3 regions of the Spirillospora sp. NPDC048819 genome follow, and region 3 is predicted to be linked to each of the others. Evidence: riboswitches for the same ligand, from Rfam matches in the RefSeq annotation. Region 3 holds a riboswitch; each other region holds the start of a gene.

Region 1 (7,839 bases), on a different contig from region 3:
TGAAAGCCGAGGCCGGTGACGTCCAGGATGCGGCGGCCGAGGGTCCTGCGGGGGCGGCCGGCGCCCCAGAAGACCCGTCCGTCCCGCTCCACGAGCCGCGCGCGCAGCTCGGGCCGGCTGCCGGGGACGTACTCGGCGGCGGCGAGCGCCCCCGCGTGGTCTCCCTCACGTGCCAGGTACGCGGCGATCGCGGACAGCGGATTGGCCTCCTCGAACGCCCGGGGGTCCAGCTCGGCCACATAGCCGGCCGCCAGGTCGAGGAACGCCGCCTGGTAGTCCCGGTCGCGGCCGCGCAGCTCCCGCATGTAGAGCAGCAGGTCGTGGTTGATGAACTTGACGTCCTTGGCCCGCCGGAGATCGTGGGCGCCGCGCAGCGCGAACAGCATGTCGATGCGCCGGTGGATCTCCAGCCGGTCGGCGAAGTTGGCCAGCTCGGCGCGCCTGTTGGAGATGGACGGCGCCGCCGCCGGCTCCCGGACCAGCCAGGTGTAGACCCGGTGCGGGATCAGCGCGGTACAGCCCGCCGCCAGGTACGCCTCGGCGGTGAACAGCAGGTCCTCGTAGTACAGCTCCTCGACGAACCGCAGCCCCTGCTCCTCCAGGAAGCCCCGGCGGTAGGCCTTGTTGGTCGACAGCGTGTCGTAGAGGAGATCGGGATTCTCGCTCAGCGACCCGTACACGGCCCGCCGCTCGTAAAGCCGGGGATACCAGGGGCGGACGCGTCCCTTCGCGTCCCGCGGCCGGTCGAGGAGGACCCGGTCGCACCGGCCCGACACGATGTCGGCGCCGGTGTCCTCGGCAGTGCCGAGCAGGTTGAGGCAGGCGTGCCGGTCCAGGAGGTCGTCGCTGTCGAGGAACATCACGTACCGGCCGGTTGAGGCCTCGATGCCGGTGTTGCGCGGGCGGCCGCAGCCCCCGGAGTTCGACGGCAGGTGGACGGCCCTGACCCGCCCCGGATGCGCGGCGGCGAGCCGGTCGGCGGCCTCCGCGGTGCCGTCGGTGCTCGCGTCGTCGACGATGACCGTCTCGACGGACCCCAGCGACTGCCCCAGTGACGACGCGGCGGCCCGCGGCAGCCTCCGCGCGTCGTTGTAGGCGATCACCACTACACTGACATCCGGGCGCATGGGCTTCCTCTTCACGGCTTGGAGTTCCGGGGGACGCCCCCAGGCCTCCGGCAGTGGCGTCCGATCCGGCCTTCTGCTCTCGGGTCCTCCCTTCCATGCGCCGAACGGACGCGCGTGCAGGATTCCTTTCCAGGAACGCCGCGCTAAGGTCCAAGGGCGATCAAAGCCTGTCAACGGTTGGTATTACCCGCCTTCGGCGGAGACATGGGGCAGATCGGCCACGAACGCCAGAAGGCGCCCGGCGGGATGCCGGGCGCCTTCTGATCATCGGCGCGCGAGTGCGCCGATCGCGGGTCTCGGGATGGATCAGGCCGCGTAGTCGGGGTAGCCGTACCCCACGATCAGGGACTTGTCGCGGACCTTCTTCTGCACCGCGTTGTTGGTGTTGCCCTCGATGGTGCTGACGGTGCCGTCGCCGTTGTCCTTGACGACGATGCCCACGTGGTCGATGGCACTGATGCTGGAGCCCTTGTCCCAGTCGAAGAACACGACCGAGCCGGGCTTGGCCTTCTTGCCCCAGCGGCCGGTGTCCTCGAACCAGGAGGCGTGCTGGACGGTGTAGGCGTCCCAGCCCATGTTCTTGACGCCGGTCTGGGCGCCGAGCCACGAGACGAACATGTCGCACCACTGAGCGCCGTTGTAGGCGTCGACCGAGAAGCCGCCGTCGCGCTGGGCGGTGGCCTTGGCGTGCGGGGTCGAGACGTACCACTCGTGGAACTTGGTCTGGCTGTCCCGGCCCTCGCTGATGCCGACCTGCTCCTCGGCCAGGTCGAGCACCTCGGAGGCCTTCACCGCGCGCGGCGGAACCTTGTAGCCCGCCTCGAGGTAGTCGGCGGCGGAGCGCTCGGCGGACTCGTTCGACGAGACGGTGCCCTGTTCGGCGACGGCGGCCGCCGCCTGGGCGGGGGTCTCGGCCACCGCGTCACCGGTGAGGGGGTTGAAGACCGCGAGCCCGACGGCTCCGGCGAGCACCGCGCTGACGGCGACGCCGACGGCCTTGTCCTCGGCCGTGAACCCGTTCAGGGTGGCCGTGATGTTGTTCAGGGAAAGTCGATCAAAGCGACCGGTCATGCAGGGAATCTCCTTGTCTCCCATGACGCCTACCGGGTTAGCTGACGGATTCGGGCATGGAAGTAGCCCTACGGCGCGACTCTCGGGCGCGCCGATTCACCCCTGGAACCTGGGTCCCCGGCTCCGTACCGGTCGAGTGGACCGGGACGGACTCGGCCTCGCACCGCGGAAGCGGTGCTGGATTTTCGGATTGATCTCAGCGACTGATCTCGATGAGGTGGCGCGCATCTGTGGCGCGCATCGCGTGCGGGTTCCGCTCCGCGATCCTCGGCCGTGTACATGGAACGGCCGGTGGCAACGCATGGGGTGCGTTGCGGGATTCGAATCGAAGGTACCAACCTTCTCAAGGAAAGCAAATCACCGACAAAACTCCGTCTTGCCTGCTCAAAGGCCTTCCAAGACACCACCAACAGTGTCAGGGCCGGATGTCTTCCCGATCATTCGGCGACAGCCCCTCAGCCCCTTTCCACAGGGGGCTCCCGCCCACCAGGGAAAAGGTAAAGAACCCGCGGACGGCGACGGCCGGCACACGGCGTCGCGCCACATGCCGGCCGGTCACGGCCCCCTCACGGGAGACCTAAGTCACACGATGATATTTTCGCAGGTCAAAGATGGTTCTCGTCACTCCACGCGCAGTGCGAAGAGGGTGGTGTCGTCCGCCGCCCGGTCATGCTCCATCCGCGCCAGCACCTCGTCCAGCACCGTCTCCGGCCGCGACGAGCAGTCCCGCAGGATGTCGGTGAGGCGGGCGATCCGCTCGTCCAGATCCGCGTCCCTGCGCTCCACCAGGCCGTCGGTGTAGAGGAAGAGCATGTCGCCGGGGTCGAGGCGGGTGGTCATCATCGTGTACTCCCAGCCCGGCATCGCGCCGAGCATCGGGTCGCGGAAGACCTCCAGCGGCGCCGCCCGCCCGTCCCGGATCAGGATCGGCGGCGGATGCCCCGCGCACGTCCACTCCATGACGCGGCGCGCCGGGTCGAAATGGCCGACGACGGCGGTCCCCGTCGCCGGCGGATCCATGGTGCTCACCAGCTCGTTCAGCCACCCCACCAGCCGTCCCGCCGGCTCCCCCGTGCAGGCGAGGCCCAGCAGCCCGTTACGGCTGCGCGCCATCGCCGCGGCCGCGGGCAGCCCGTGCCCGGCCGCGTCGCCGATGGCGAACAACGCCCGCCCGTCCGGCAGCACGCGGGTCGCGTACCAGTCCCCGCCGATGCGGGCGGTGCTCTCCGCCGCCAGGCTCCGGATCGAGCTGACCAGGCCGGGCAGCCGCTCCGACTCGTCCTCGTCCGGCAGGATCGCACGGCGCAGCGTCACCGCCACCCGCCGCTCCTGCGCCATCCGCTCCTGCTGCTTCAGCATCTGCCGCCGCGTCTCCGCCAGCGCCCGCTCCACCCCGCGCCGCCGCGTGATGTCCTGCGAGACGATGTTGATCGAGACCGGCAGCCCGGAGTCGCCCAGTACCGGCTCGGCGAAGATCCACAGGTGCCGCGGCGTCCCGTCCTGGCCGATCACACGGTGCTCGGCCTCCACCGGCTCCCGCCGCGAGAACATCGTCTGCACGGCCTCCTCGACCAGCGGGAGATCGTCCTCCGCCACGACCTTCGGAAGATCCTGCGGCATCGGCGGAACCTGGTCGGAGGTGAGCCCGTAATTGGCGAGCATCTGCGGCGTCCAGTCCGCGTCCCCGGTCGCCAGGTCCCACTCGCCGAACCCCATCAGGGCGAGCCGCTCGACCCGCTCCAGCCGCCGCACCGTCCGGTCCTCGGCGTAGTGGTACCGCCACGTCGTGCAGAGGCCGGTCGGCACCCGGACGCACCGCACGCTCACCCGGGACGAGCGGGACAGGCCGCCCTGGGCGGTGGAGTAAAGGAAAGAGGAACGTTCCAATCGATTGCCGGACTCCAGCACCTCCACGTAATCGTCGAAGAGCCCGCTCAGCACCGCGCCCGGCTCCGTCTGCAGCAGCCGCAGCCCCTGCAACTCCTCCCTGCCGCGCCCGAACATGTCCCGGGCGACGCCGTTGAGGTCGGCGAAGAGGAAGTCCGTCACATTGCCGTCCGCCCCCCTGACCGGGATCAGATGGGCCGACGAGTCGAGCGTCGCGTCCAGCACCGCCCGCGCCATCGGATCGTCCGGCACCCCGGCGAGCATCTCGGCGTCTCCCGCGGTGTCCTCGGCCGTCACCCGGCGCAGGACCTCCTCGGCCTCCGACAGCACCGCCTGCCGCTCCGCCGTGCCTCCCTCGGCGCGAGGCGCGCGGCGTCCGGCCAACACGGCCCCCACCTGCCCGGCGCCGCCGTCCTTCACCAGCAGGGACGCCGCCTCGGACAGCTCCATGTCCAGGTCCCGGGCGAGCCAGATCAGATGCTGCAGGGCCTCCCCCGTAGGAATCCCGAGCCGCCGCGCCAGCACGACCCGCGCCTCGGACAGCACCGCGCGGTCATGCGCGGCGTCCCGCAGGTCGTCCACGTCCGCAGCGTGCACCCCGGGCTGCCCGAAGGCGCCCTCCGCTTCCGCCAACCCTGACCCCCGTTCGGCGTCACATGCCCTGGGAGAAAAAAGCTACATACGTCAGCGAAGGACTATTCGCCCAGAACCGAGTAAACAGTCCAGATCTTTGCCCGGGTTTTCCGTTGCCACCGCTCGCCCACCGCTTCCGGTGACCCTTCAGGGAGACAACCGTTCCCCGCCATGTGACCCAGGTCACCCTGCCCGGTACACCTGCTCCGTCAGCACCGTGATCCGCGCCGCCGCCGTCCGGAACGACGTCCCCGCCGGATGCAGCGTCAGCACCACCACGATCTTCCGCTCCCCCACCAGCCCGGTCGTGTGCAGCACCGGCCGCCCGAGCCCGAGATCCGGCCGCCACGCCGCCGGCCGCGCCCCCCGGCACGGCCCCGCCGGAGCGTCCCCGAACCCCGACCACCCCTGCTTCACGGCCCACGGACGCTCCAGCGCCCGCGGAATCCCGAACGTCTGATCGAACCCGTCCGTCCCGCACCGCGTCGACTTCCGCAACTGCTCCAGCACGAACTCCCGGTGCGCCTCCGGCGCCTCCTCCAGCAGATACCGGTACGTCCGCACCACATCCCGCGCACTGAGCGCCGTGTACCCCCAGAACCCGGGCTTGTCCGCGGGCGGCGGCGCCGTCTCCCGCAACCCCACCCGCGGCACCATCCGCTCGATGATCTCCTTCTGCCCGCCCCGCCGCCACAACTCGGTCGCCGCCCCGTCGTCGCTCGACCTCAGCATGCCCCTCATCAACGCGCGGTCATCCGCCGAGACCCGATGCTCGCGCATGTAGTCCAGCGCCATCAGGATCTTCACCAGCGAGGCCGACCGAAACGTCTGCTGCGGCCGCCGCTCCACCACCACGCGCCCGGCCACCCGATCGAACACCACAAAGGACGCCCGAACCCCCTCCGGCACCCGCACAACGGCCCGAGAAGCCTCCGGCGTCTCCGACGCCGACCTCCCGGCCTCAGGACTCTCACTCACCGCCCGAGCCCCTCCCCCGCCCCCGCACCCGCACACCAGCCCCAGGCAGACGAGCCCGGCCAGCCCTGCCCGCAAAGACACCATCAGGCCTGCCTACCAGAGATCCGCGGGCCCGTATCTCAGTACGCACGACCCCGCAGACTGCGCTACAGTAATCAAGCCCGCTCAAGCGGGCACCGGGACGTGGCGCAGTTTGGCAGCGCACTTGACTGGGGGTCAAGGGGTCGTGGGTTCAAATCCCGCCGTCCCGACACAGAAACACCAGCTCAGAGGCCGTTTCCTCCACCCGGAGGACCGGCCTCTTGATCGTTTGTTAGCCGTTCGTTAGTGAACTCGGCCGCCCCTCGCGGCACTCGACCGGTTCACACGGGACCAGGAAGACCGGGCATCCGCCCGCTCCGGCCCACCGGATGTTCACACGTCCCGCCGTCGGTCCGTCTGCCCCTCGGCGACCCGCGATCGATCCCGAGTCCTCTCGATCACCCGCACGGGCGGCCCCGCGGGTCGGCGCCGCGAGGTCATCTCACGGCGGCCGGGTCCTTCATGGAACCCGGCCGCCTCCCCTGGGCTACTTCCGGCCCTGCCCCCGCGCCGAGGCGCCCGTTTACGCGTCGATCAGCAACGAAGCCTCGCGGCACCCCGATTCCCTGGCCTGCTTACGGCGTGTGCCGACAGAGGGCAAACAACAGAAGCCCCGGTCCCTCGCGGGCCGGGGCTTCCTCGGTGTCATGTCCGGGCGTTAGCGCTTCAGAGTCGCCAGGAGGCTCGCGAATTCGTCGCGGCGCAGGGTGAGCTTGGCGCCGGCCGGGTCTTTGCTGTCGCGGATGCCCACGGCCTCGCCGAGGTCGGCCAGTTCGACGCAGTTGTCTCCGGCCTCACCGCTGCACGACGACTTGCGCCAGGTCACGTCCATCGCTCTTTCACAACCTTCCGCATCAGCTCGACCGACGCCTTCGGCGAAAGCGCCTCCGCCTGAAGCCTACTGAAGATCTCACTGACGATCGTGAGGTCTTTCGGCTCCAAAGTCGTCTCGCCGCCGATACTGCTCTCGATGTACGCCACCTCGCTGCGGTCGGGTTGCGTGGCGATGGTGAAGGCGGCCCGGGCATCCCGCTGGTAGCCAATCGGAGCGATCTGAATCGTGACGTTCTCACGCTCCGACATCTCGATCAGATGCTCCAACTGCTCGCGCATGATCTCTGGCGACCCGACCTCGCGGAGAAGGACGGACTCGTCCAGCACAACGAACACGGTGGGGGCATTCGGCTTGGTGAGGGTGCTCTGACGCCGCAGCCGGTCGAGGACGGCTTCATCGTTGCCGAGGATCACTCTCGCGTACGGCTCGGTCTGGAGGAGCCCGTAGACAATCCTGGTCTCGAACGCGCGCAGCGAGTCAGCGGACGCCTCGGCTCGCGGGAAGTCTGCGAAGAACTTCGGGTAGCTGCTGGAACGCAGGACTTCGTCCCATTCATCGACCAGGGCGGTACCCGAGTCCAGCGCCTTGTCCAGTCGTTCGGCGAAGTCCCTGCGGCACTTGGTGCGTCCGGACTCGACCTGCGAGATGTAGCTGCGGGTGACTGCTGCCCGTGCTGCGAGTTCCGTCCGATTGAGCCCTGCTTCTTCTCGGAGGCGCGTGACCTCTGCGCCGAAGGAGACGGTCTTCGATGTCGGTTTGCGTGCGGCCACTGCTTCGCCTCCACGTGAGCGAGGGGAACCCACCTACCAGCGATCGTCAGCGCCACGTGTGTGCTGGGGCGCTTCGGTGGTAACGCTACGCGGCGGAGTTCAGTCTGTGCGGTGAGTTACCGAAAACCGTCCTGGCAGCGAAGGTCGTGCCGATGTACGCAGCACCGCAAGCTCCTGAAGTCCCGACGCTCGTCCTCGATTCCACCGATCAGGCACCACGCCTTGCGCGCCGGTTCCTCGCCGAACAGTTCGCCGGCTGGGGCATCACCGACGACTACACAGGCCGCCTCGTGGTCTGCGAGCTGACCACGAACGCCTACAGGCACGGCGAAGGCCCGATCGTCGTCCGGCTCTTCCTCGACCCGGACGATGGGCAACCAGTGATCGAGGTATCGGATACCGGTACGGGCCATCCCACCGTCCAGCCCCAGAACGACGCCGCCACCTCCGGCCGCGG
Region 2 (7,839 bases), on a different contig from region 3:
CCTACCCGGTGACCTTTCCGCGGACGGCGACGATCGACGAGATCCGCGAGAAATACCCGGACCTGGAGCCGGGCACCGAGACGGGCGACAAGGTCGGCGTCACCGGACGCGTCATGCTGGTCCGCAACACCGGGAAGCTGTGCTTCGCCACCGTCCGGGACGGCTCCGGCGACATCCAGATCATGCTGTCGCTGGCGAAGGTCGGGCAGGAGCAGCTCGACTTCTGGAAGCGCGAGGTCGACCTCGGCGACCACGTCGGCGTCGAGGGCGAGGTCATCACGTCTCGCCGCGGCGAGCTGTCGATCATGGCGGACCGGTTCGCGATCACGTCGAAGTGCCTGCGCCCGCTGCCGGAGAAGCATGCCGGGCTGACCGACCCGGAGGCGCGGGTCCGGCAGCGCTACGTCGACCTCATCGTCAACGACGAGGCCCGGAAGATGGCGCGGCTCCGCAGCGCCACCGTCCGCGCGGTGCGGGACTTCTGGCACGACGAGGGCTACCTCGAGGTCGAGACGCCGATGCTGCAGCCGATCCACGGCGGCGCGGCGGCGCGTCCGTTCAAGACGCACATCAACGCCTACGACATGGACCTCTACCTGCGCATCGCGATCGAGCTGTACCTGAAGCGGCTCGTCGTCGGCGGCATCGAGAAGGTCTTCGAGGTCAACCGGAACTTCCGGAACGAGGGCGCGGACTCCACGCACAACCCGGAGTTCACGATGCTGGAGGCCTACGGGACGTACCTCGACTACAACGACATGGCCGACCTGACCCAGCGGATGTACCAGAAGGCGGTCGTCGCCGCCCTCGGCACCACCGTGGTCGTCCACGACGGCGTCGAGGTCGACCTCGGCCTGGCGGAGTGGCCGCGGATCACGCTGTACGGCTCGGTCTCGGAGGCGCTCGGCGAGGAGATCACCCCGCACACGCCCATCGAGGACGTCCGTAAGCTCGCGGACGCCCGTGGCATCTCCTGGGACCCCAAGTGGGGGCAGGGCAAGCTCGTCCAGGAGCTGTTCGAGGAGCTGATCGAGCACACCCTCGTCCAGCCCACGTTCGTCATGGACTACCCGGTCGAGACGTCGCCGCTGACGCGCCAGCACCGCGAGGAGCCCCTCCTCACCGAGAAGTGGGACCTCATCGGGTTCGGGACGGAGCTGGGCACCGCCTACTCCGAGCTCGTCGACCCGATCGAGCAGCGCCGCCGCCTCACCGAGCAGTCGCTGCTCGCCGCGGGCGGCGACCCCGAGGCCATGCAGCTGGACGAGGACTTCCTGCGCGCCCTGGAGTACGCGATGCCGCCCACGGGCGGGATGGGCGCCGGCATCGACCGCATGATCATGGCGTTCACCGGCAAGGGGATCCGCGAGACGATCCTGTTCCCGCTGGTCAAGCCCGAACAGTGACCGGGAGGCCGGGCGGCCCGCGCCCGCGGGACGCGGGCCGCTAAGCGCTTTCCCGGATCACCAGGTCGGGCCGGAGCACCACCTGGCGGTGCTGGTGCGACTTGCCCTCGCGGATTTCGGCCAGGGCGAGTTCGGCGGCCTCCCAGCCGAGCTCGCGGCGGGGCTGCCGGATGGTGGTCAGCGGGACGGCGGCGCTCGCGGCGAGCTCGATGTCGTCGTAGCCGATCACGGCGATGTCGTCGGGGACGCGGACGCCGAGCCGGCCGAACTCGTTGATCAGGCCGATGGCCAGCAGGTCGTTGGCGCAGAAGACGCCGTCGGGACGCGGTGACATCGCCATGATCTGGTGCGCGGCGGCCTGGCCCTCGGTGGGGCTCAGCGCGTCCTGGATCAGGGTCGCGGGCTTCGCGAACCCCGCCTCCACGATCGTGCGGGCGGCGCCGTCGCGGCGTTCGACGCAGGGCTGCGGCTCGCGGACGCCGGTGACGAAGGCGATCCGCTCGCGGCCGATGCCGAGCAGGTGCGCGGCGGCGATCTCACCGCCGGCGACGTGGTCGACCTGTGCGGAGCAGACGTCGGACGCGTTCCGGTCGATCAGCACCACGCTCATCCCGGCCGCGCGGAGCCGGGAGGTGTCGCGGGCGCCGAGCCCGACGGGGATGATCAGGACGCCGGCGGCGCGCTGATCCTCCAGGAGTTCCAGTGAGCGCCGCTCCTTGGCGGCGGAGTAGTCACTGGACAGCCAGAGGGCGTCGTGGCCGGCCGCGTTGAGGGCGGCCTCGGCTCCCCGCGCGACGTCGGTCGCGTACGGGTTGGTGAGGTCCTCGACGACGACTCCGAACGCGCGGCGCGGCTCGTCGCCGAACTCGCCCGCGGTGCGTTCGGGGCCCCGGCGGAGCCGCCGCGCGGACTCGTTGCGGACGAATCCGAGCTCCTCGATCGCGGCGCGGACACGATTACGGGTGGCTTCGGCCACGAGGTCTGGCCGGTTTAGGACATTCGAAACGGTCCCAACTGAGACTCCAGCACGCCTCGCGACCTCACGAATACTGGTCTGTGCCAACTCGCTCCTCGTCCCGCTCCGGGGGTGTTTCCCCAGGTAGTGGCGTTTTGCAGTGCATGCCGGCAAATGATCTGTCACGCATTGCGACCATCTGGGCACGCAATGCACTGAACCGGCGCTTGACGGGCCGGATCCGGCCGCCTAGCGTTCCGAGCCGAAGCGTAGCTTGAAACGATTCACGATCTTCGTCCGCGACGGGATCTGGCGAGTCCAACGAGAAGGGGCGGGTGCGGATGGCTGGCGATCTCATCCCGTCCCCCTCGGCTGGCCAACGAGTGAATCGTCACCCGGAGTTCCCCCGAACGACCCCGCAATCGGCCAGGCGGCCACCTCCGGCCAAGCTCGTGAGACAGCAAAGGAACCCGATGATCTAAGTCCGGAAGGCTCCGGACCCGGCAACCCAACGCGCGTACAGATCGAGGCCCAACCCGTGCCTGTGCAGCGGACGGCTGCATCCCCGCGGTCATCACCACGGACGAGGGAGGACGGAGTGGAAACAGCCACACTCGCACGTCGTGGCACCGACGATTTCGGGCTGAGCGAGGAGGAGATCCGGCTGCTCGCCCAGATCGCCAGTGGTGTCACCGCCGATGTGGCGGCACGCAAGCTGGAACTGAGCGCACGGACCTTGCGGCGCCGGTTGCGGACGATCTGCGACCGGCTGGAGGTCAACACCCCTATCGAGGCCGTGGTGTGGGCGGCCCGAAGGCAGCTCATCTAGCCGAATCACCCCCCGACGCTCGCCAGGGGACGGCGAGCGTCACCAGGAATCCAGGTGGCGAACACATCCGAACCCCGTCCGACCCCGCAGCGGCGGCGCCGGCGTCCTGACAGGTAGGTCCCTGGCAGGGGGCGTCGCCGCGGACGGTGTTCAGAAGCCCGCCCGCGGATTCCTTCAGCCCGCCCACACGGGCGGATGAAGACGGCGCGGATGGATACAGCAGGGGACCGGGGTCAGGCGACTCGGACGGCGCCCGCGTAGGGGCGTCCGGCCATCGGGGCGATCCTCACGACGTCACCGGTGCGAGGTGCGTGCAGCATCTTGCCGGCACCGACGTAGATGCCCATGTGGTGGAGGTCGGAGTAGAAGAACACGAGGTCGCCCGGCTGGAGCTGGCTCCGCGACACGTGGGTGCCCGCGTTCCACTGGCTGCCGGTGTAGTGCGGCAGGTTGATGCCGACCTGCTTGTAGGCCCACATCGTCAGGCCGGAACAGTCGAAGCTGCTCGGCCCGGAGGCGCCCCACACGTACGGGCGGCCGATTTTGCTCATCGCGTGCCGCAGCGCCTGCGCGGCCTTGCCGGTGCCGATGACGGGGAGCTTGGCGAGCTGCGTAGGGTCCTTCTCGACGAGCTTGCCGCGGACCTTCTCGTAGGTATCGGTGACCTTCTTGCGCTGCGATTCGAGCTGCGCCCGCAGCTCCTTGACCTGCTTGGCGCGGGCCTCGGCGGACTTGCGGGCGCGCTGGGCGGCCTGCATGGCCTGCATCAGCCCGAGGACCCTGGTGCTGTCCTGCTTGGCGAAGTAGTGGAGGGTGGCGGCCTGGTCGAGGACGGCCTGCGGGTCCTGGGAGGCGATGAACGAGACCGCCGGGTCGGTGCCGCCCTGCATGTAGCTGGTGGCGGCCAGGGTGCTGACCTTCTCGCGGACGATCTGCAGCGACTTCTGCTGGCGCTCGGCATTGCCGGCGGCGACCTTGGCGGCGCGCTCGGACTGCGCGAGCTTCACCTTCAGGCCGTTGTACTGCTCGGTGAGCTTCTCCAGCTCGTCGGCGAGCTTGAGGGCCTTGGACCGCAGTTCCTTCGTGGACGGCCCGGGATCGGCGTGGGCCGCGGGTACGGCGTGAGGGGCGACCGAAACGGCGACGAGCGCGCCGGCGACCGTCAGCGCTCTGGCGCGGAGGCGGACCCTGCCGCGGAATCGGGCGGTCCGGCCCGGGGGCGTGTACGGGGAGCGTGAACGCGCCGATGGTGAAAAGGGAGCGGGGCGCAATGGCTCCACGAATTCTCCTCTCCTCGTCCGCCTACCGAGTTAGCTGACGGGTTGGGGCAGGAGCAGCCCGTCCGCTGATTCGCACGGAGCGATTCCGTGCCGACCAGCGGATTCACCCCTCACGGTGCGGGACGAGGGGCGATCCCCCCGGACGCTCCGAAAGTGGGTCCCCGGCTCCTCGGGGCGTTGGTTGCGGCCCGGGGACTCGGCGGTTCGGCCTCAGTCCTGCAGATGGCCGACGTCAGCGCAGGACACTAACGGAACCCGCATTGGATGCCAACCAGAACAAGCGAAATCGCAGGTGGCCACGGGCCGCCCGGTGGGGAGGAAACGGCGTTCGATAATCTCGCCTGTTTGTGGAGGTCGTGATCCGTCGTGCCCGTACCGCCGACGTCCAGGAGATCAGCGGGCTGGTCGACCTGTACGCCGCGTCGGGGCGACGCATGCTGAAGAAGACCACGGTGAAGCTGTACGAGGACGTCCAGGAGTTCTGGGTCGCCGAGGACGTCCGGCGCGGGGCGCCGGGACCGGTCATCGGCTGCGGGGCCCTGCACGTGATGTGGGAGGACCTGGCGGAGGTCCGCTCCGTCGCCGTGGACAAGGGGTACGGCGGACGCGGAATCGGGCACCGCATCGTCACCCGCCTCCTGGAGACCGCACGGGAACTCGGCGTACGGAGGGTGTTCTGTCTTACCTTCGAAGTGGAGTTCTTCGCCCGCCACGGCTTCCAGCAGATCCTTGGGACTCCGGTGGCGCCAGAGGTGTACGAGGAGCTTCTCCGCTCTTACGACGAAGGCGTGGCAGAGTTCTTGAACCTCGATCGGGTCAAGCCCAATACGTTGGGCAACACCCGGATGTTGCTTCGCCTGGAGGACTGACCCAATGAGCGATTCCCCCAACCGCGGGCGGCGCCACCAGCCGCCGCAGGGGCAGGGTTCCTACGGACCGCCGCCCCCGTACCAAGGTCCCCAGTGGCAGCAACCGCAGCAGCCGCAGCAACAGCCCCGGCAACAGCAGCCCGCGCAGCAGCAATGGCAGCAGCCCCAGCAACCGCAGCAGCCCCCGCAGCAGTGGGGCCAGGAGCCGGCCTACAACGAGACGTACGAGGCGTCCTACGACCAGTACGGCGGGGCCCAGGGCGGCGAAATGGCCCTGGCGCCCATCATGCGGCGGGCGGGCGCCCGGCTCATCGACAACGCGCTCGTGGCGGTCTTCGGGTTCGCGCTCGTCCTCCCGGTGACCATCGGTGCGTTCGGCCTGGGCAGGCCAGGCAGCGACACCGAGGACGAGGGGGGTGTGTGGAACTGGCCCATCATCTTCACCCTCTTCTGCGTCCTGTCAGTGCTGCCGTTCCTCTACGAGGCCGTCCAGCTGGCGATGTCGGGACGGACGCTCGGCAAGCGGGTCATGGGCCTGGGCATCGTCCAGGCGCGTCCTGCGGGTCAACCGCTGACCATGACGCAGGCCATATGGCGCTCTGGGATCACTCACGTGGCGTACCAGATCGGCGTTTTCTTCTTCCTCGTCCTGGCGGTGATGGTGTGGGACTACGCCGCGTACGGGATGGTGCTCGTCTGGGCGGGTGCGCTGATGGCCTACCTGTGGGCGATCTGGGACCAGCCGCTGCATCAGGCACTGCACGACCGCTTCGCCGGCACGCTCGTCATCGATGAGCGGGTCGGATACGACGAGTACCACGAGTACCACGAGTACGACGAGTACGCGGAGTAAGCCGCGATGGCGGCATCGCTCGCCGAGCCGGGGCAGCGACTCCTGGCGCGCATCGTCGACACGCTCATCGTCGGCGTGCCCGTCATCGTCGTCGTCCGGGAACTGGTGTCCGGGCACACGGTGGACGTCGTCGCTCCGCCCGTCGTGGCCGGATTCATGCTGCTGTACGAGTCGATCCAGCTCGCTCTGTGGGGACGGACGCTCGGCAAGCGCCTGGCCGGCATAGAGGTGGTCCTGGCCGTCCCGGGCGAACAGGACCCCACCGGCAACGGTGGCGAGAGCGCCCGTTTGGGCGTTCTGCGTGCCGTTTTGCGTGCCGCGGTCTATTCGCTGCCGATCGCGGCACGCCCGATTCCCGTGCTCGGGCTACTGGCGGGCGTCTTCTGGGTGGCGAACGCGGGCCTGCTGTACGAGGGTGTGCGGCGCCAAGCCCTCCATGACAGGCTCGCAGGGACGCTCGTGGTAAATCGTGCGCTTCCCGATTCTTCGGCCTCCTGAGGCTCTCTCAGGCGCCTTCGGCGGTACTCGGGGTCACTGATCCCCGGCGCTCTCGGCCCGCGGTCCCGGCGGGCCGAGAGCGTTCGTGCGTCCGGGGCGGGCTTACGCGGAGATGCCCGCTCTGTTTCGGACGCCCCGCGCTCGGACGGCGAATGCCAGCTCGTTCCGGTTACGGGCCTGAATCGGCGCGGGATGTGTCTGGTCCCGGACGCCTCCTCCGCTTTGAGATGTGCTTCCCGAGCCGTTGCCCTTCCGCCTGAGGCGCCGGCCACTTAGGCGGTGGACTTACTCCGGATGAGATCCGGTCTCGCCGCGAACGGACCTTTAGCTCCCCATGCCCCGTCCGGCCATGGGCGGCGCGGCATGGGCGTCCGGCGGTCGCGGACGTGGGCTGCAAGAAGTGGGACCCGACGGTGAGATTGTGCCGCAATCTCCCGATTTTGGGATGGTCGACTACCGGCCGTCCCGGCCCGGGGATCGCGGATGTCGACTTCCCGGGGACGGGGCATGGCAACAGATTTCGCTCCCGGTCGACCGGCCGTTATTCATCCACATCGGCCGGTGAAGCCGGTGATCATCGCAGTCGGGGGACGTGGGCTCCGGCACATTCCCGGGCCGCGGGTGCGGTTAGTGCCGTTACGTCAGGGTTAATCGCCGGCCGCGGTGTCGCTGTGCCCGGCCTGTTAAGGTCGGCCGCAGGCTCTTTTACTCCCGGGCTCACTCCCGGGCGGCTCGTCCGCCGGAATGCCGGGACGTCCGCAAACCCGGCCCAATGCGCGAGCCCCCTCCCAGGTCAGCGCGGTGCGCTGCGACACCGGTCATGACCGAAAACCGCGCCGGCGGCCGACCCGCGCAAAAAATCACACGCCGCGGTCGCCGTACCCGCCGCGCCGCCGCCACGTGCCGGAAACAGGCGGCGCTGATTACGCCCGGTCACGGCAGGAAGCCGACTTCGCCGCCAGTACCGGTTCATGGGCCGCGTCGGAATTGTCATCGGCGGAGTTCTCGGTATATCTTTGTCGACCGAATGAAGTTTGCTCAAGCCGAAAGGGTCTGTCCCCATGGCACAGAAGGTTCAAGTGCTTCTCGTCGACGACCTCGACGGTGGCGAGGCGGACGAGACCGTAGCGTTCTCGATCGACGGCGCCT
Region 3 (7,839 bases):
ACGAACGTGGACGGGTCGCGGGTGAGGTTCAGCGCGTGCACGTCCGCCCGGGTCTCGATCTGCCGGCTGACGAGATTCTGGACGGGAGCGCTGATCTGCGTCCCCGCCGCGATGAGCGCGAGGACGAGCGCGATGGACCGCGGGTCCGCCGCCCCGGCGCCGGGGAGCCGTCCCGGCGGCGCGGCGGAGGCGACTCCCGCGCGGCGCAGGAGGCGCGGAGAGGTCATCAGGAGGTGCAGCAGGCACATGGACCCGGCGACGCCGAGCGCGCCCACGAGCGTGCCCCACAGGACGTCGTTGCGCTTGGCGTGGCCGAGTTCGTGCCCGACGATCGACTCGATCCGCGCGGGCGGCGACTTCAGCAGCGTGTCGTACAGGACGATGCGGCGCGTGGAGCCGAATCCGGACACGTAGGCGTTGAGCGCCGTCGTCCTGCGGGAGGCGTCGGCGACGAGGACGTCCTCGACGGGCACGCCGTCCCGTTCGGCCATCGCCAGAAGGTCGCTGCGCAGGCGACCCTGCTCCAGCGAGTGGAACTTGTTGAAGACGGGTTCGACGGCGATCGGGTAGATGAACGAGACCAGGACGACGAGGAGGAACCCGCCGGCGGCGGCGCCCGTCCACCAGTAGCGCGGGAAGCGGCGCACGACCGCGTACAGGAGCAGCAGGGCGACCGTGTAGATGACCCAGGTGACGCCGAGGGACTTGAGCTGGTCCACGAGCCACGCGGGCCAGCTCTGCGTCGACAGCCCGTACCGGCGCAGCACCGACTCGCCCCAGATGTCGAACGGGAGCCCGGCGACGCGCAGCAGCGTCGTCAAGGCGACCGCTCCGAGGACGACTCTCAACGACCAGTGCCGCAGGCGCTTCGGATGCGTGGGGTCGTCCCCCCTCGAACGGCGGGGCCGCCGGGTGCGGGCGGTGACCCGGCCGATGAACCGTGCGCCCAGCGGGGTGAGACCCAGCGCGAGGATCAGCGCCAGGCCGGTGAGGAGGCCGGCGTAGGCGGGCGGGTTGATGGCCGAGTCGAACGCCTGGGAGCGGGCGATCTCGGCGGGGGAGAAGTCCAGCGCCGGATCGGGCTCCACCTGCCCGCCCGGGACATGGTCGGGCAGCGGGTTCCACGGCGTGCTCAGCGCGATGACGGCGCCGAGCGCGGCGAACAGCACGGCGGCGGCGACGGCGGCGGCGACCCGGGGCCGCCGCATGCCACCGGCCTCACCGTCCCGGCGGGCGCCGGGCTCGGCCGGCTTCGCGCCGGCCTCCGCCTCGCTCATGTGAGCTCCCTCTTCAGGTAGTCGCGCCATAGGGCGGTGAAGCGGTCCCGGGTGAGTCCCAGCACGTCGCGCAGGGCGGTGGCCTCCGGGACGCGCCCGGCGGTCCGGTAGAGCCGCACGAGCGTCGCCTCACCGTACCGGCCGGCGATCATACGGCAGGCGAGCCAGGCCTCCTGGTAGGACTGTGAGAGGCGTGCGGAGCCGCCGGAGAACGCGTCCGCGGCGGGCAGCCCGGAGGGGACCCGTCCCGCGGCCACTTCGAGGCGCAGTTCGCCGGCCGCCGACCGGACGCCGACATCGGCCCGGAGGTAGCCGACATAGTCCGCGAAGCCCTCGATCAGCCACAGCGGGGTCGTGCGGTCGCGGGCGCCGCCGGTGGCGACATGGGTCAGCTCGTGGGTCAGGACGACGTCGCGTCCGAGTTCGTTGAGGCGGCCGAAGGTGCCGGGGGAGATGACGACACGGTCCTGGCCGCGGCCGCCGTCCGCGGACGGCGTGACGGTGGCGAGGGCGGCGATGTCGCCGAGGCTCTGATCCGGACCGGCGAGCGCGGAGGCGAGGGCCGCGTCGGCGGGCACGAGCGCGACGACCCGCCGCGCCCAACCCCGGCCGACGACGCCGGTGACGACGGGGACGGCCGCGTCCAGGCGCTTCGCGATCTCTTCCAGGCCGGGGGCCCCGGTGGTCGTGGGGTCGCCGATGACGAGGCTCGCGCGGCCCCTGACCACCGTCAGGGGGCCGCCGTCCCAGATGGCGGCGTCGTCCTCGAATCCGCGGGCGGACCCGTCGCCGACGATCGTCCAGCTGCCGGAGCTAAGGGCGAGCGTCAGGTAGCGGGTGCGGACGACATCGCCCCGGTCGAACCCCCGCAACCTGGAGCGCACCTCCATGCGGATGACCGCGACACCTTTCTTCTCGTCCATCGTCTGGGTGGCGATGGCACGTTCCTCCCAGCCGTCCAGCGGGAGCTTGCGGAGATTGCCGTACAGGCGGGACTGGACGTCCTGGAACGCGGCGGGCGCGGTGGCGACCGTCGCGAGGAAGGCGGTCCGGTCTCCGTTCCGCACCGCCCGAGCGCGGTTGGCGAGGACGGTGACGGCGTCAGCGGGGCTGAACGATCCGGCGGCCTGCGCCGCGTCGGCCGGTGGGGTCGCGCGGGCGTCCGGCGTCCCGTCGTCGCCGGAACGCGTGCCGAGGAGCCCCGCGCCGGCGCCCAGCAGCACGGCGGCCCCGCCCGCGCCCAGGGCGAGTGCCCTGCGGCGCGTGACGGGGCCGCCGTGTCCGGCCTGCCCGGGACCGTCCTCCATGCGCGTGATCCTATGCAGCCGGCGGAGGAGGAGGGACGTCAGGACTTGTACTCGGGGTAGCCGTAGCCGACGACGGTGCCGGTCGAGCGTTCCCTGACCCGGACGGCGTTGTCGGTGTTCCCTTCGACCGCCTCGATGGTGCCGTCGTCGATCTTCTTGGTCACCATGCCGACGTGGACGATGTCGCTGATGTCCTTGCCGCCGTTCCAGGCGTAGAAGACGATCGCGCCTGGCTTGGGCTCGCTGCCCCAGCGCCCCTGGTCCCGGAACCACTCGGCGTGGGCGACGGTCCAGGCGTCGCTGCCGAACTGATCGCTGAGGCCGATCTGCTCGCCGATCCATGAGATGAACATGTCGCACCATGCGGCGTCGTCGTACGCCTGAACGGAGCCGCCGTCGCGTGCGACGGTCTCCTCGGCCCGGGTGGATTCGACGTACCACTTGTTGAACTTGGTCTCGCCGCTGCCGTCCTCGGTGATGCCGACCTGCGATTTGGCGAGCTTGATGGCCTCGTCGGCGGTGGGCCGCGACTCCTCGGACGGCTTCTTGGGAGCGTCGGGCTTCGGCTCGTTCTTTTCGGGGCGCTCGCCTTCCTCGCCGCCCTTGCCGGACTTGTTCCGCTTCTCGTCCTTGGAGTCGGACCTGTCCTTGGACGAGGACTTGGAACCGGACCCGGACTTGCCCGAGTCCTCGCCGGCGGCCGGGCCGGCGGCGGTGGCGTGGGTGGGAGCGGCGGCGAACGGCAGGACCGACGCCTGCGCGGTGGCGGCGGCGGTGCCGAGTACGGCGGCGCCGACGATCACGCCGCCGGTCGTCCGCCAGGTGATGGCGAAGGTGCCGGGTTTGCGGTGCTTGCCCGGTGACTTTCTGCGATGCGTGCCTGGCACGGGGGATCTCCTGACTTCCATGCCGCCTACCGGGTTAGCTGACGGGTTCGGGCGTGGAAGCCGCCCTACGGCCTGCTGGGCAGGCCGATTCACCCCGAAAGGACACAGTGGGTCCCCGGCTCCGCGTTCCCCGCGCGTCTGGGCAGGGTGAACCGCGGACTCGGCGGTGGCGGCCCGGGGGCGGGCGCGCCGGTTCGGATGGGGGGCTCCGCCGGGCGGGGGCGCCCGCACGGAGTGAAGGGGAGAGCAGGGCGTGGCCGCACTCGGGCGGCCACGCCCAGGTAACGCTGCGGGTTTCACTCCTTCTTCTTCCAGACGCCTACCGGGTTAGCTGACGGGTTCGGGCGTGGAAGTGGCCCTACGGCGGGCTCTCACCGTTCGGTGGCGAGAGACGCACCGATTCACCCCGGGTGCCGGAATGCCCGTCCAGGGACGGTCCCTGGACTCCGGCGGATGTGGGTCCCCGGTTCCGCGCGTCGGCGGATTCGGCGCTGCCGCTGCGATCCTGGGGGCGTGATGGGGCCCGAGCGCGGGACCTGTCTCCCGCGTGCGAAAGAGCGGCGCCTGATGTTGTGCGTGCGGACGGCGGCCCGTTTGCGGGGACCGTCCTGGGCCTGGCCCGTGGAATCCGCCGTGGCAGCGCTCTCAGCGCCATGCACGCTGCGGGCGTGCGCACGGTGGGGCCGGACCGGCCGGGTCTGCTGTGAGACCGTCTGCGGCACCCTTCGGGTGCCGGCGGCGGCGCGTGGATCGTGCCGCCGGGGGGAGCGGCACGTGGCTCGCGCCGCCGTCACGCGGCAGCTGGATGTGCCGCGTGGGGCCGTTGCGCCTGGTGGGCGCCTCGGGGTCACGGCGTCTGGAGGGCGTCGTGAGTGGTGACAACGTACCAAAGCCCCAACAGATGGCAAACCCCCCCAAAATCAACAACGGACCAGGTCAAGCCTGGTCCGTTGTCGAGAAGAGCTCCGTCACGCCCGTCGCGGGCGCTCCGGGGCGGGGCGTCAGGGGCGCCCCGCGCCGTAGTAATTGCTCAGGTAGTAGCCCGAGGTGATGCTCACGACCTCCACGTTCTTCCCCGTGCGGGGGGCGTGGATCATCTTGCCGCCGCCCACGTACAGGCCGACGTGGCCGAGGCCGCTGAAGAACACCAGGTCGCCGGGCTGCAGGTTGCTCTTGGCCACCCGCTTGGTGGCGGCGTACTGGGAGTTGGTGGTGCGGGTGATGCCGACGCCCGCCGCGGCCCACGCCTTCATCGTCAGGCCGGAGCAGTCGTAGGAGTTCGGGCCTTCGGCGCCGTAGGAGTACGGCTTGCCGAGCTGCGCGTAGGCGAAGTCGAGCGCCGCGCGGGCCGGGCCGCTGGCCGGGCCGTTGTAGGTGCCGCCGACGCCGCCCGAGCCGCCGGACGAGGTTCCGCCGCCGAGCCGCCGCAGCAGGGCCTTCTGCTTGGCGACCTCCTTGTCGAGCTTCTTCTTCTGCTCCTTCAGCTCCGTGGTCTTGGCGTTGACCTCCTCGTAGGCGGCCTTGGCCTGCGCCTCCTCGCGGCGGAGCCGCTGGGCGGTCGCCAGGAACTGGCTGAGCTGGGAGCTGCGCTCCTGCGACAGGTGCGAGAAGACGGCGGCCTGGTCCAGGATCGCCTGCGGGTCGCCGGTGCCGACGAAGCCGGTGACGTTGGTCGTGTCGCCGTTCTTGTAGGCGGCGGCGGCCATCTGGGCGATCTTGGAGCGCTGCTCCTCGAAGGCGGCCTGCTCCTGCTTGCTCGACTTGCTCGCGACCTGGTACTTCTTCTTGGCGATCTTGAGCTTCTCGTTGAGCTGGTTGAACTTCTCGACCTTCTGGTCCATCTGCTCGGCGAGCTTGTCGAGCTTCTTCTGGACCTGTGCCCTGGTCGGCTCGGGGTCGGCGTGCGCCACCACCGGGGGAGACGCGAGGGAGACCGTCAGCGTCAGGCACGCGACGGCCGCCAGGCGGCGGGAGGCGCCTCTTTTGGCCGAACCCCCTCGCCGGTCGCGCTCGTGCGCCGCTTCCCCGATGAGATCATTGGCCACGGTCGGTTTCGCCCCTCTCGTCCACGACATCAGCGGATGACATTAGCGATACGCAACAACCGTCACAACCGGTTCATCACTCTTTGGCGTGCTTCATTCGAAATGATGCGCTATCCGTGTCGGCAAGATCACGGAGTGCGAGGAACGCCTCATCGCGGTGTCATGGCCGCCGCCGCGCGCCGGGCGGGCTAGGAACGGCCGAGGCGGCGCAGCAGCAGCGTGGACGGGCAGGGCCGGGCATCGGCGCGCCGCGCCGCGTCGGCGACCTCCCGGTCGGAGGAGACCACCACCACCGCGCGGCCCTGCGGCTCCGCCCGGACCAGCTCGCCGATCAGCTCGTCGGCGGTCTGCCCGGGACGGCTGAACAGCACCCGGACACCGCGCGGCGCCGCGATGGCCACCGGCGCGTCCAGCTCCGCGCCGTCGAACACGCACGTCACCTCCGCGCGGGTCTGCGCGACGAGCCCGCCGAGCCCCGACAGCAGCCGGCTGCGCTGGTCCGCCAGCGGCAGCTCCCCGTACCCGGTCTTGGTGACGTTGTAGCCGTCCACGATGAGGTGCACCCGAGGCAGGGTCAGCAGCCGGTCGAGCAGCTGCGGGTCGCTGTCGGACAGCGCCCGGCCGGGCAGCGCGCGGTGCGCCTGCCGGTCGGGCTCCAGGCCGCCGACCGCGTCCGCGGGACGGCCGATGGTGGAGGGCAGCGCCAGCTCCCGGCGGACGCCCTGCGCCGCGTCCAGGAGCGTGTCGAGCAGCATCCGCAGCCGGACGTCGTCGACGTTGCGCCCCTCCCGCGCGGCGCGCTTGGCGGCTTCGGCGGCTGCCTCGGCCTGCACGGCGCGGGCGCGCAGCCTGCGCAGCTCCTTCTCGGACGCGGCCGTCGACTCGCGGGCCGCCGCCTGCTCGCGCTCGGCCTCGGCCGCGACCGCGGCGGCGCGGTCCTCCGCGGCCCGGAACCTCGTGCGCGCCTCATGCAGCTTGCGGCGCAGCTCCGCCACCTCGGCCTTGGTCTCGCGCAGCTCGGCGCGCAGCCGGTCCACCTCGGCGCCGCGGGCGCTGCGGGCGGCGGCCAGTTCGTCCTTGAGCGCGGCGACGCGGCGCTCGGCGGCCTCCTCCTCCGACGCCGTCGCGGAGCGGTCCAGCTCCTCGCGCGCGGACTCGACGAGGTCCGTCCAGCCCTCGGGACGCAGCAGGTAGGCCAGCACCGCGACCCGCACCGGATCGGCCGCCGGCGGCACGTCCCCGGCCTCCACCGCCTCCACCAGGTCGGCCTGCGCCTCGCGCAGCGGTTCGGCGACGCGCCGCCGGAAGGCGGAGTCCTTCTCCAGCACCGCCGCGATGTGCTGCCCGGCGAGCTTGGCGCGCTTGCGGCGCTCGAACCGCGCGAACCGGCGCAGCGGGGCGGGAACCTCGTCGGGGGGCAGCGCCCCGATCAGCTCGGCGGCGACCTCGACGACGCTCTGCCGCACGGCTTCGGGAAGCGGCCTGCTCAGCCGCGTCTCCCGGCGGGGCGGAGGGTCGGTCCCCTCGGATCGACGCGGCCGCTCTGCGGATTCTTCGCAACCGGGGGTCGCTTCGGGGCCGCTGTCGATGATCCCGCTCCTTCCGGGCTTCGCCGCCGGTGGGCTCTGTGTCTTCCCGAGCCGCCCGCACCTTAACCAGCGCGAACGTGTGATCGGACGGATCACGCCGGCTCCCCCCGGGCCGTCCCGCGGCCCCCTGCCCGGCGGGACGTGCCGGCGCCCCTCAACCCTAGCGGGCCGGGCTTCTGTCGGTGGCGTCCTCTACGGTCGCGCACATGACGGCTGCGCACGGTGTCCAGGGGGCCGGAGTCCAGGGAACTCTGGACGACCTCGGCACGCCATTGTCCGAGGTCACCTTCGTGGTGGTCGACCTGGAGACCACGGGCGGCTCGGCCGCCGACTCCGCCATCACCGAGATCGGCGCGGTCAAGGTCCGCGGCGGAGAGGACCTCGGCGAACTCGGCACGCTGGTCGACCCCGGCGGGCCCGTCCCGCCGTTCATCACCGCGCTGACCGGCATCACCACGTCGATGGTGACGGCCGCGCCGCGCATCGAGTCGGTGCTGCCCGCGTTCCTGGAGTTCGCGCGCGGCTGCGTGCTCGTCGCGCACAACGCCTCGTTCGACATCGGCTTCCTCAAGGCCGCCTGCGCCGGGCACGGCTACGCCTGGCCCGCCTTCCCCGTCGTCGACACCGTCGACCTCGCTCGCCGCGTCCTGTCCAAGGACGAGGTGCCCAACTGCAAGCTCGGCACCCTCGCGCGCTTCTTCCGCACCTCCACCGAGCCGACGCACCGGGCGCTC

What was found. A riboswitch is a leader RNA that binds a small molecule or an ion and turns the genes downstream of it on or off. The one in region 3 is predicted to bind cyclic di-AMP.
Region 1: linked by a shared signal. The riboswitch ahead of AB0C35_RS26440 (CHAP domain-containing protein) and the one ahead of AB0C35_RS03755 (CHAP domain-containing protein) in region 3 are both predicted to bind cyclic di-AMP.
Region 2: linked by a shared signal. The riboswitch ahead of AB0C35_RS01605 (NlpC/P60 family protein) and the one ahead of AB0C35_RS03755 (CHAP domain-containing protein) in region 3 are both predicted to bind cyclic di-AMP.

What each region holds. Positions count from the first base shown of each region.
Region 1 is NZ_JBEZGN010000021.1:136,088-143,926, reverse strand. Features, by position in the region: gene AB0C35_RS26445 (CDP-glycerol glycerophosphotransferase family protein) at 1-1,127, opposite strand, end outside; gene AB0C35_RS26440 (CHAP domain-containing protein) at 1,434-2,198, opposite strand; cyclic di-AMP (ydaO/yuaA leader) riboswitch at 2,209-2,366, opposite strand; gene AB0C35_RS26435 (SpoIIE family protein phosphatase) at 2,820-4,718, opposite strand; gene AB0C35_RS26430 (hypothetical protein) at 4,902-5,585, opposite strand; tRNA gene AB0C35_RS26425 (tRNA-Pro) at 5,874-5,947, shown strand; gene AB0C35_RS26420 (DUF397 domain-containing protein) at 6,436-6,609, opposite strand; gene AB0C35_RS26415 (helix-turn-helix transcriptional regulator) at 6,600-7,382, opposite strand; gene AB0C35_RS26410 (ATP-binding protein) at 7,535-7,839, shown strand, end outside.
Region 2 is NZ_JBEZGN010000001.1:313,347-321,185, reverse strand. Features, by position in the region: gene lysX (bifunctional lysylphosphatidylglycerol synthetase/lysine--tRNA ligase LysX) at 1-1,406, shown strand, start outside; gene AB0C35_RS01615 (LacI family DNA-binding transcriptional regulator) at 1,447-2,547, opposite strand; gene AB0C35_RS01610 (LuxR C-terminal-related transcriptional regulator) at 2,960-3,190, shown strand; gene AB0C35_RS01605 (NlpC/P60 family protein) at 3,424-4,470, opposite strand; cyclic di-AMP (ydaO/yuaA leader) riboswitch at 4,474-4,682, opposite strand; gene AB0C35_RS01600 (amino-acid N-acetyltransferase) at 4,818-5,339, shown strand; gene AB0C35_RS01595 (RDD family protein) at 5,344-6,192, shown strand; gene AB0C35_RS01590 (RDD family protein) at 6,199-6,690, shown strand; gene AB0C35_RS01585 (Lsr2 family protein) at 7,752-7,839, shown strand, end outside.
Region 3 is NZ_JBEZGN010000002.1:141,951-149,789, reverse strand. Features, by position in the region: gene AB0C35_RS03765 (M48 family metallopeptidase) at 1-1,277, opposite strand, end outside; gene AB0C35_RS03760 (hypothetical protein) at 1,274-2,584, opposite strand; gene AB0C35_RS03755 (CHAP domain-containing protein) at 2,623-3,471, opposite strand; cyclic di-AMP (ydaO/yuaA leader) riboswitch at 3,480-3,647, opposite strand; cyclic di-AMP (ydaO/yuaA leader) riboswitch at 3,773-3,972, opposite strand; gene AB0C35_RS03750 (NlpC/P60 family protein) at 4,473-5,516, opposite strand; gene AB0C35_RS03745 (NYN domain-containing protein) at 5,705-6,982, opposite strand; gene AB0C35_RS03740 (DEDD exonuclease domain-containing protein) at 7,312-7,839, shown strand, end outside.